DNA from 2 places in the Providencia hangzhouensis genome. Region 1 is predicted to be linked to the other one. Evidence: predicted binding sites of a transcription regulator. Region 1 holds the regulator's gene; the other holds the start of a gene.
The links. Region 1 encodes PurR, which represses purine synthesis genes. Its sites were predicted from a motif close to CANGCAAACGTTTGCNTG; they were not measured.
Positions count from the first base shown of each region.

Region 2: a site for PurR is predicted at 1,892-1,909, ahead of hmpA (NO-inducible flavohemoprotein). Genes of this name have one in related genera too.

Region 1 is NZ_CP135052.1:2,712,689-2,718,222, reverse strand. Features, by position in the region: gene punC (purine nucleoside transporter PunC) at 289-1,515, opposite strand; gene punR (DNA-binding transcriptional activator PunR) at 1,639-2,544, shown strand; gene purR (HTH-type transcriptional repressor PurR) at 2,554-3,579, opposite strand; gene sodB (superoxide dismutase [Fe]) at 4,021-4,599, opposite strand; gene PZ638_RS12250 (Grx4 family monothiol glutaredoxin) at 5,081-5,428, shown strand; gene rnt (ribonuclease T) at 5,529-5,534, opposite strand, start outside.
Region 2 is NZ_CP135052.1:1,695,061-1,700,594, forward strand. Features, by position in the region: gene PZ638_RS07425 (NAD+ synthase) at 1-106, shown strand, start outside; gene glnB (nitrogen regulatory protein P-II) at 119-457, shown strand; gene hmpA (NO-inducible flavohemoprotein) at 645-1,844, opposite strand; gene glyA (serine hydroxymethyltransferase) at 2,306-3,559, shown strand; gene PZ638_RS07445 (3-phenylpropionate MFS transporter) at 3,641-4,792, shown strand; gene PZ638_RS07450 (fimbrial biogenesis chaperone) at 4,831-5,534, opposite strand, start outside.

The DNA.
Region 1 (5,534 bases):
ATGATAACGTTTTTTAACAAGAAAATTAACCATGAAATATCTATATCTTAGTAGATGACAAAATTAAAACTTTAATTTTTAGTGAAATCCGCTTTGAATTAAGAAAATTGATGAGAAAGGTAAGGTTTTACCAGCCAAGAATAATCGGCTATTGGTTATATAGCAAAATACTGAACATATATTACTGTATGGTCACTAGTGCTATACACTGAAGGAAATTTTTATGAATTTGCTAAAATAAAAATCATGCCGATAAGATTCGGCATGATTGAGTCGGTAAGCTATACTTTATGAATTCGTTTGGCAATCAACCTGCTTAATAGTTTGGTTATTTTTGCTTGCACAGCGTTGCATAAAGTAGCCAATGGCCATTGGAATGATCGTTACTGCCATCACCCCAGTTGTTGCTAACAATGGGTCGAAAGTAAGAGCAGAAACAAGTAGACTGGCTAAAAAACATAAACCTAGTTGTAAGGCATTTTGTAATGCGGCAGCTTTACCACTGGCGCTAGGAAATGCATTTAGTGCTTTGGATACTGCAATTGGGTAAGAGGCTCCGTTCATAGCTGCCATAAAGCAGAATGGGATCAAGATCATAGTTAATGATGGTGTGGTATAAATAGCCATGATGAATAAAATAGACATGCTTACCGCATAACCAACAAGTAACAATGGAAATATTGTTTCTGCTCGGACTTTTGCTAATAAAATACGGCAGCCATACCCACCAACAATAAAGGCTAAAGTTTGTGGAATATAACTCAAACCGATATCCGCAGGGTTGAAACCCATATTACGTAAGATAAAAGGCGAGCCGGTTAGCCAAGCGAAAAAACCCGCACTGCATGAAGCGTAAACGAGCACATTACCGCTGAAAACTGGCGAACTGAGTAAGTTTGAGAAAGAAATCTTAGCTTGTGGTTGGCTGTCATCAATTATTGTTTTAACTGAAACATTTTTCAAAAAGAGTGTTGGCAATAAAAGTAATATACCCACAGCCATTAGGATCAGGAAAATTGCTTCCCATGTTTGGTGTTCTAGTACCCATGCTCCTAATAATGGTGCTAAAGCAGGGGATAGCGCAACTAACGGCATAATAGAAGCAAAAACTTTTTGGGTATTTGCTTCATCATAGCGGTCGATAACAAGAGCTTGCCATAAAACTGCAGCGGAGCAGACACCAACAGCCTGTAAAAATCGTAGTGTTAATAACTGTGTTGCGGTTTCCACCCAATAAATAGCTAAGCTACTGATAATGAAAATAGTTAAGCCCACAATGAGCACAGGCTTACGGCCAAGTTTGTCTGACAATGGCCCCCATAACAATTGAGCGAAGGCAAAACCGGCTAAAAATATACTGAGAGAAGCACTGATAGCGCCTTCTGATGTATGCAGGGTGTCTTGCATAGCACCGAATGCAGGTAAATACATATCAATAGCTAAAAACCCCAGCATGCTAAGTCCTGCAAGGTAAACCATAAATCCAGGGGAATTTTTTTTCACAGTATTCGACATAATTATTACTTATCTGATATTTAAAAAAAATGTTAATGATGATGCCATTGTATAGGCTATTTTTTTAGGTTGTGAAACGGTAATATTTGGATCTTGCTATCAAAATTTTTGAAAGGAGAGGTTATGTGGTCTGCGCATGCACTCGAAGTGATTGATGCTGTTGCCCGAACTGGGAGCTTTAGTGGTGCTGCTGAAGAGTTACACCGTGTACCTTCTGCAATCAGTTATACCGTCAAGCAAGTTGAAGAATGGCTTGCGGTTCCCCTATTTGAGCGTCGACATCGCGATGTTGTTCTTACAGAAGCTGGAACGATATTTATTAAGGAAAGTCGTTCTGTTATCAAAAAAATGACAGATACAAGGCATCAATGCCAGCAGGTTGCTAATGGTTGGCGGGGGCAATTTAGTATTGCTGTTGATTGCATTGTAAAACCACAGAGAGCAGAGCAATTGATACTGGATTTTTATCGTCACTTTCCAGATATTGAACTTTTCATTCATCCTGAAGTATTTAATGGTGTTTGGGATGCACTTGCTGATGGGCGTGTAGATGTTGCTATTGGAGCTACTCGAGCCTCACCGATTGGTGAAAGATATAGTTTCCGTGATATGGGTTTTATGTCATGGAGGTGTGTGGCGAGCCCTAAACACCCATTAGCGAATATAAGCGGCAAGCTAACAGACGACCAAATGCGCGAGTTTCCAAGTTTATGTCTCGAAGACACTTCTCGTAATCTACCAAAACGTGATACATGGGCTCTTGATAATCAACGTCGTCTTGTCGTACCTTCTTGGGAAAATGGTCTAGCTTGTTTGGTTAACGGGTTGTGTGTCGGAATGGTGCCAGAGCATCGTGCGGCTTCGTTTTGCGAAAAAGGCTTATTAGTTGAACTAGCATTAGCACAGCCATTTCCACCCAGTCCTTGTTGTCTAACTTGGGTGGAAAATAATACATCACCAGCGTTGAATTGGTTATTGGATTACCTTGGCGATAACGAAACGCTCAATGCCGAGTGGCTTTCAAACTAATTATGCGTATTATCGACGATAATCGATAAATGGGCCGTCAGCAACGGAACGGCGTTCTACAAGGCGAGGGTGGACTTCAATTGTTTGAGCATCTTCGCGCTTATTTACAATACGATCGAGCAGCATTGTGAAAGCCATTTGGCCTAAACGCTCTTTTGGTTGGTGAATTGTGGTCAATGCCGGGGTAAAATAGCGCGCATTTCGCACGTTATCATAGCCAATGATTGAAATGTCTTGTGGGACACGCAATCCCATCTCATCAGCGGCGCAAATTGCCCCCATTGCCATAATATCACCGCCACAGAAAACGGCAGTAGGGCGTTGCTTATGGCTTAAAATTTGCATCATTGCCTTATAGCCAGATTCTGGCTCGAAGTCCCCTTGAACAATCCATTCATCTTTTATGGTGATTTTGGCCTCTTCCATCGCCTTTTTAAAGCCAGTTAATCGACCAATACCCGTATTTCTTTCAAGAGAACCAGGGATGGCTCCGATGTCACGATGCCCTCTATCAATCAAATAACGTCCTGCAAGATAGCCACCGTGGAATGAGTTATCAATAATACTATCGGTAAAATCGCCACGGGAAGTTCCCCAGTCCATCACTACCATTGGGATATTGCGGTAATCTTCCAGCATACTGATTAAGGGGGCAGGATATTCGGAGCACATTACGAGTAAACCATCAACACGCTTTTGTGCCAGCATCTGCAAATACGCTTTTTGTTTTCCCAAATTATTATGAGAATTACAAAGGATTAGCGTATAACCTTTTTCATAACAGCTATTTTCAACTGATTCAATTACCTCTGCGAAGTAAGGAGCTTCACATGAGGTTGCCAACAACCCAATCGACTTTGTGTTGTTAACTTTTAGACTACGGGCAACCGCACTTGGCGAATAATTGAGCTCTTTAATTGCAGCCCAAACCGCAGCTTTAGTGTCATCAGCTACAAAGCGCGTTTTATTAATAACATGGGATACGGTTGTGGTAGATACGCCAGCGCGTTTCGCCACATCTTTAATCGTTGCCATGGGGGAAAAAAACTCCTGACCAATAACCGGTCTCTATAAGAATTCTTGTTAAAAAATTACCTGCATATTGATGCATTGATCCTTTGCTGGCAATAATTTAGCGATTTGTTGTCGATTTTGTCTGATCTAGCGCAAAAACGAAAGAAATAATTGATGTTATAACATGTGATATAGACACTAGTTTTACTTTTTTAGATATGTATACTGAATAACATTGATTTTTGTATGGTTATTTAGTTGTTTAACTACGTTTGGATGAGAGGAACTCATGGATACAGATGTTAAATATGGTTTGCTTGCTGCGTTGGGCTCATTAGCATTGATTATATTTCTTGCTGCACATATTTTCTGATTTTATTTCAGCCTCGAATAGGGTGAATTTAATAAGGGCGAGAATATCTCGCCCTTATTGTATCTATACCTAGCAATAAGCAGAAATTGTTATGCTAAATTTTCTTCCACAAATTTCCAGTTAACTAGCGCCCAGAAATTTTCTAAATATTTAGGGCGAGCGTTACGGTAATCGATATAATAAGCATGTTCCCAAATATCGACAGTTAACACAGGCTTATCATCACCAGAAATAGGTGTTGCAGCATTGGATGTATTTACAATAGCAAGGTTACCATCCGCTTTTTTCACTAACCAAGTCCAGCCCGCACCGAAGTTTTTGGTTGCTGCATCAGTAAATTGAGCTTTAAATTCAGCAAAAGAACCGAATGCCTTATTGATAGCTTCAGCGACTTTACCTGTTGGCTCGCCACCAGCGTTTGGTGCTAAGCAATTCCAATAGAAAGTGTGATTCCAAACTTGTGCCGCGTTGTTAAAAACGCCTGCTTCAGAAGTTTTAATGATTTCTTCTAAAGATTTTCCTTCAAAGTTAGTGCCTTTGATGAGGTTGTTCAAGTTAACAACGTAAGTGTTGTGGTGCTTACCATAGTGATATTCTAAGGTTTCAGCAGAGATATAAGGTTCTAAAGCATCTTTTGCATACGGTAAAGCGGGTAGTTCAAATGACATTGCGTACTCCTTGATTGCTTTTATATCAATATACTTAGGGTGTTTGCTCTTAAAATGAGCGAAATAATATGTGACAGCTTATCATTACAGTTTCGCCTATTGGCGATATGATACTTAATACATTAATGATAACACGATAAACCATACAAAGATAAAGGTAATAGTGTTACTAAGATGTTAACAAATAAATAGAGGTATTACACATAAAAATCATATAGATATTGTAATCGAAAAATCTAAAGATATTAAGTTTCGGTTTTTATCTAGAAATAGCTACTTGTTTGACTTAAGTAGAGAGAAGATAGAAAAGGTGCCTTTTTGTTTTTTGGAATGCTATAGTAATGCCCCTATAAAACTGGCATATTGTATGAAACAATTCAGTTTCCTATTATATCAGTCAATGTATTCTGTTAAGTTGCGGTAGACTCCCAGTTACCGGCTGACTGCAAAACCTGCATCTTTGTTTTAAGGAAGTTAAAAAATGACAACTATTGAAAGAATTGAGCGCCAAATTAAAGAAAACCCAATTTTATTATATATGAAAGGCTCTCCTAAACTTCCGAGCTGTGGTTTTTCTGCTCAAGCAGTACAAGCTCTGTCTTCTTGTGGTGAGCGTTTTGCATATGTCGATATCTTACAAAACCCAGATATCCGCGCTGAATTGCCAAAATACGCAAATTGGCCAACGTTTCCTCAACTATGGGTTGACGGTGAGCTGGTCGGTGGCTGTGATATCATCATGGAAATGTTCCAGCGTGGTGAGCTCCAATCTCTAATTAAAGAAACTGCTGATAAGTATCGTCCAGCAGATGAAGCTAGCACAGACTAAATTAAGCCATAAATAAAAACGTAAAAACCGTATTTGATGAAAGCACTTATTACTTTTTATCAAACACGGTTTTTTTATGTAATAGCGATTAATTAAAAAATTATTG
Region 2 (5,534 bases), 1.0 Mb from region 1:
TAAACGTCGTCAGGCGCCTGTTGGGCCACGTATTACGATGCGCAATTTTGGCAAAGACCGTCGTTATCCGATCACCTCAGGTTTTGGCCGTAAAAACTGGTCATAACAGGAATTATTTATGAAAAAAATTGATGCAATTATAAAGCCATTCAAACTTGATGATGTTCGTGAAGCGCTGGCAGAAGTGGGTATTACTGGAATGACAGTGACTGAAGTGAAAGGTTTTGGACGTCAAAAAGGGCATACTGAACTTTACCGTGGCGCAGAGTATATGGTTGATTTTTTACCTAAGGTAAAAATTGAAATTGTAGTACCTGATGACATCGTTGAAAACTGCGTCGAAACCATTATGCAAACTGCACAAACTGGCAAAATTGGTGATGGAAAAATCTTTGTTTATGATGTCGCTCGAGTGATCCGTATTCGAACCGGTGAGCAAGACGAAGAAGCAATTTAATAAATTAAGTTTGTATGAAAATGCGGTAACGGAAAATACACAGGAATGGGATTAGAATTGTGTATTTATTATGCGAGCCCGTTACCGCTAAATTAGAAAACTACGAATATTTAACTAGTTAACCCATTTTCTTCAGTTAATATGTTTCATAGAATGCTCTTCTAAACAGAAGAGCATTTTTTGTGAATTAATTGAGGGGTAATACCTTGTGTGGTCCAAAACATTCATAGTGAATAGCACTGGTATCGACACCCATTGCAATTAGCTGCTTACCTACGTGCTGCATAAACCCAACAGGGCCACAGAAATAGAATTGCATATTCGGTTGCTCAATCCATTCACGTACCAATTCTAAATTCATTAAACCTTCATATTGGTAATCAAACCCGAGACGATCTTCCTCTCTTGGTTGATTAAACCAAATCGCGGATTGGCTGGTTTGCTGTTTTGCTAATAGTTGTTGAATTTCGTGCCTAAAGGCATGAACGGCACCATTTTCAGCGGCATGGAACCAATTAACTTGTGCGTTGTGACCTTGTTCTGTTAGATGATTTAACATGCTCAGCATTGGAGTTAAACCAACGCCTGCAGAGATCAAGGTAACAGGTGTCTGGCCATCAACATCAATAAAGAAATCACCACATGGAGGGGCGAGCAGTACACTATCACCTTCATTTAATTGTTGATGTAAGAAATTAGAAACGGAGCCTTGTTCTTCACGTTTTACCGCAATACGGTAGCTACGGCCATTAGGTGCAGTGGTCAGAGAGTATTGGCGGATTTCTTGGTTTTCAAACCCCTGGTTGTTGACATAAATAGTGATATATTGGCCTGGGCGGTAATCAGCGACAGGTTGCCCATCGACAGGAACAAATTCAAAACTTGTAATCACATCACTTTGTGGTTGTTTTTGCGCTAATTTAAACTCACGTAAGCCTTCCCAACCCCCATTTTTATCCGCATTTTCTTGGTAAATTGCAGCTTCTCTACCAATAAAAATATCGGCTAAAACACCGTAAGCTCTTCCCCATGCATCAAGAACCTCTTGGCCTGGGTTGAGGAGTTCATCAATAGCCGCGAGTAAGTTTTCCCCGACGATTGGATAGTGCTCAGGTTTAATATTTAAGCTTACATGTTTTTGGGCGATTTTTTCGACAGCTGAAATAAGAGCCTCAGGAGTTTCAATATGCACAGCATATGCGCAGATAGCGTTGAAAAGGGCTTCTCGTTGGTCCCCATTCACTTGGTGAGTCATGTTGAAAATATCTTTTAATTCAGGATGCTGTTTAAACATCCGATCATAAAAATGCGCGGTCAGTTTTGGCCCTGTTTCAGCAATGGCAGGAATGGTTGATTTAACAATGGCAATGGTTTGGCTATCTAGCATACAGGTGCTCCTGAATTATTTTCATGTTCTCATTATAGTTATGGCAAAGGGCAAATTTTTGCGATCTAAAAATATTCCTTTGTAGATTAGTTAGATAAATTTATTTCATCTCAGCTAATCCCTATTTTTTGCGAACGATGAAGGTGATTTATAAAGATGTATTTTAAATACAACTTATAATATTTACGTGTTTATGTAAAGACTCAAATCGGAAAAATAGGGTGGATTTAGGCACATAATGAGAAGGGAATAGCAAATCTGGATGTTTGTCCGTTAAAAATTAAAATTTGAGCTATTTTATAATGAAGCCTTCAGAAGCAAATGAAGTGAAAAAAATTAATGCAATCGTTTGCGTATATTTTTTCTTTAGGGCTATCTCAAGAGAGAAAAAGAGTTTACACTGTGTGTCATTGCGATGAATCGATTTTCAACCTATTGAATTGCTGAGGCAGGAGAAGCGAATGTTAAAGCGTGAAATGAATATTGCTGACTACGATCCGAAATTATGGGAAGCAATGGAGCAAGAAGTACAACGTCAAGAAGAACACATTGAATTAATTGCTTCTGAAAACTATACCAGTCCACGAGTCATGCAGGCTCAAGGTTCTCAGCTAACCAATAAATATGCAGAAGGCTACCCAGGCAAACGCTACTATGGCGGTTGTGAGTATGTTGACGTGGTAGAGCAATTAGCGATTGACCGTGCGAAAGAACTATTTGGTGCTGACTATGCGAACGTGCAGCCGCACTCAGGTTCACAAGCTAACGCTGCAGTTTACATGGCGTTATTACAGCCTGGTGATACCGTTCTGGGAATGAACCTAGCACATGGTGGTCACTTAACTCACGGTTCACCAGTTAACTTCTCAGGTAAACTGTACAACATCGTGCCTTACGGTATTGATGAAAGCGGTAAAATTGACTACGACGATATCAAAGCGCAAGCGGAAAAACACAAACCAAAAATGATTATCGGTGGTTTCTCTGCGTACTCAGGTGTCGTTGATTGGGCAAAAATGCGTGAAATCGCAGATGGTATTGGCGCTTACCTGTTTGTTGATATGGCTCACGTTGCAGGTTTGATTGCTGCGGGTGTTTATCCAAACCCAGTTCCTCATGCACACGTTGTGACAACAACAACGCATAAAACTTTAGCGGGTCCACGTGGTGGGTTAATTTTAGCTAAAGGTGGTGACGAAGAGTTGTACAAAAAAATCAACTCAGCGGTATTCCCTGGATCTCAAGGTGGCCCTTTAATGCATGTTATTGCAGGTAAAGCGGTTGCTCTGAAAGAAGCGATGGAACCTGAATTCAAAGTTTATCAACAGCAAGTTGCTAAGAATGCGAAGGCAATGGTCGATGTTTTCCAAAAACGTGGCTACAAAGTGGTATCTGGCGGAACTGAAAACCACTTATTCTTAGTTGATTTGGTTGATAAAGACATCACAGGTAAAGATGCCGATGCTGCACTTGGCCGTGCGAATATCACTGTTAACAAAAACAGTGTACCGAACGACCCTAAGAGCCCATTTGTAACGTCTGGTGTACGTATTGGTTCTCCTGCGATTACGCGTCGTGGCTTCAAAGAAGCAGAAGCGGGTGAGCTAGCTGGCTGGATGTGTGATATTCTAGACAACCTCAATGACGAAGCGACCATTGAGAGCGTGAAGCAAAAAGTATTAGCAATTTGCAAAAAATACCCAGTTTACGCATAACATAACGTATTATTAATTACTGAAACCCGCTTCTACATGTATGTATGAGCGGGTTTTTTGCATTGAAAAAACGGAGGAGTGATGGTCATTCCATCAACGCGTTGGCTAGCTATTGATTATTTTACCTACTTTTTTGCCTACAGTATTTTCTTGCCATTTTGGTCAGTTTGGTTACAAGGTGAGGGAATTGATGCAGAAATGATTGGTGTTTTGTTAGGGGTAGGGCTAGCAGCCCGTTTCCTTGGTGCGATGTTTATTACTCCTTTAGTTAAAGAGCCCTCGAAACTTATTACTGCTCTACGCTTACTCGCAGGACTTTCACTTATTTTTTCTGTCGGTTTTGCTCTGGGTTCTCACTGGGCATGGCTGTTGTTTGTAATGATTGGGTTTAACTTATTTTTTGCACCAATGGTTCCACTGGGCGATTCACTGGCGGGGACATGGCAAAAACAATTTACCTTTGACTACGGCAAAATTCGCGTTTGGGGTTCGATAGCTTTTATTATTGGTTCCTCACTGATGGGGTATTTAGCCGGTGTTTGGGGAAATAAAGCCATCATGGTGGCCTTGATAGTAAGCTGTCTAGCATTATTACTTGGCGCAATGCTGAAACCAGCAATCATGCCAATGGGGGTAGCGAAAGCGGATGGTGGTAATAAGGTTACGTTTAAACAATTGATTGCGGATAAAAACGTCGTTAGGTTTCTTATCTGTGTTACGTTACTGCAAGGGACTCATGCGGCTTATTATGGTTTTGCTTCCCTATTTTGGAAAGAAGCCGGCTATTCAGATTTAGTTATCGGTAATTTATGGTCGCTCGGTGTGGTTGCTGAAGTCATTGTATTTATGTTAAGCCACCGTTTATTTAGGCGTTGGAGCGCTCGAAATTTACTGTTGTTATCTGCCTTTTGTGGAATTATTCGTTGGGGCTTGATGGGAGCGTTTACTGCATTACCGGTATTAATCGTGGTACAAATTCTTCACAGTGGTACTTTTACGATTTGCCACCTAGCCGCAATGCGCTTTATTAGTGCAAGAAAAGAAAATGAAATTATCCCATTACAAGGTGTTTACTCCGCACTCGCAACTGGCGGTGGGTTAGCCGTACTGACTATTATTGTCGGATACATTTATGAGCGAGTGCCTGCTCATCATGGTGTGGTGTTTTACTTAATGGCTCTTCTCGCTGTCCCTGCCGTGTTTATCCGCCCTAAAGTGGTGGCTCAATCTTAATATTCACCTGCCAAGTTATAGAAGCGGTTAAGCCTATTTTATAGCTTGGTTTGGTATTGAATTTGTTTTCCAGTATCGTCAATGTAAATCATTGTTATATTTTCTCCGTGATTAATATCAGCGGTTGAAAAGTAAGTTTGTGATGAAAATGGCTCTACCATCGAGCTTTTTGCAATAGAACGACTTTTATTATTAGCCAGATAGATATTGGCAATATTTAAAAAATAAGGGGTCGGGTTGTTGACGACAATACCGTCTTTAGCTAAATGAAATTGGATGTTTTTGATGACATTGTTTGGCTTTTCTGTGAGGTTTGTAGGGCGATAAAAAACTTTAATTCGTGTTTGAATGGCAAACTGTAGCATATTGGCACTATTTATTTGCTTTGGCTTTGGCGCAATATCTAATACATTTAAATAAAATACAGACTCTTTATTCGTAGGGAGTTTGTCACCAATAAAACGTATTTGTAATTGAACTCCGTCATTTGCTGCGATTTTAGTGACGGGGGGCGTTACAATAAATGGTGCGTTCGTCGTTTCTGGTGTCGAGTCCGGATTACCTTCATCCACCCAGCTTTGAGTTAATGTGGCTTGTTCACTGTAATTAGTAAGTTGAATTCTGACGGATTTTTTATCACTAGGGAAAATAATTCGTGTTCCTTGCAAAACAAGACTTGCACTTGTTTGGAAGCTAAAAAATAGTAATGTAGCGAACCCTGTAATTTTAATGAATTCCACCA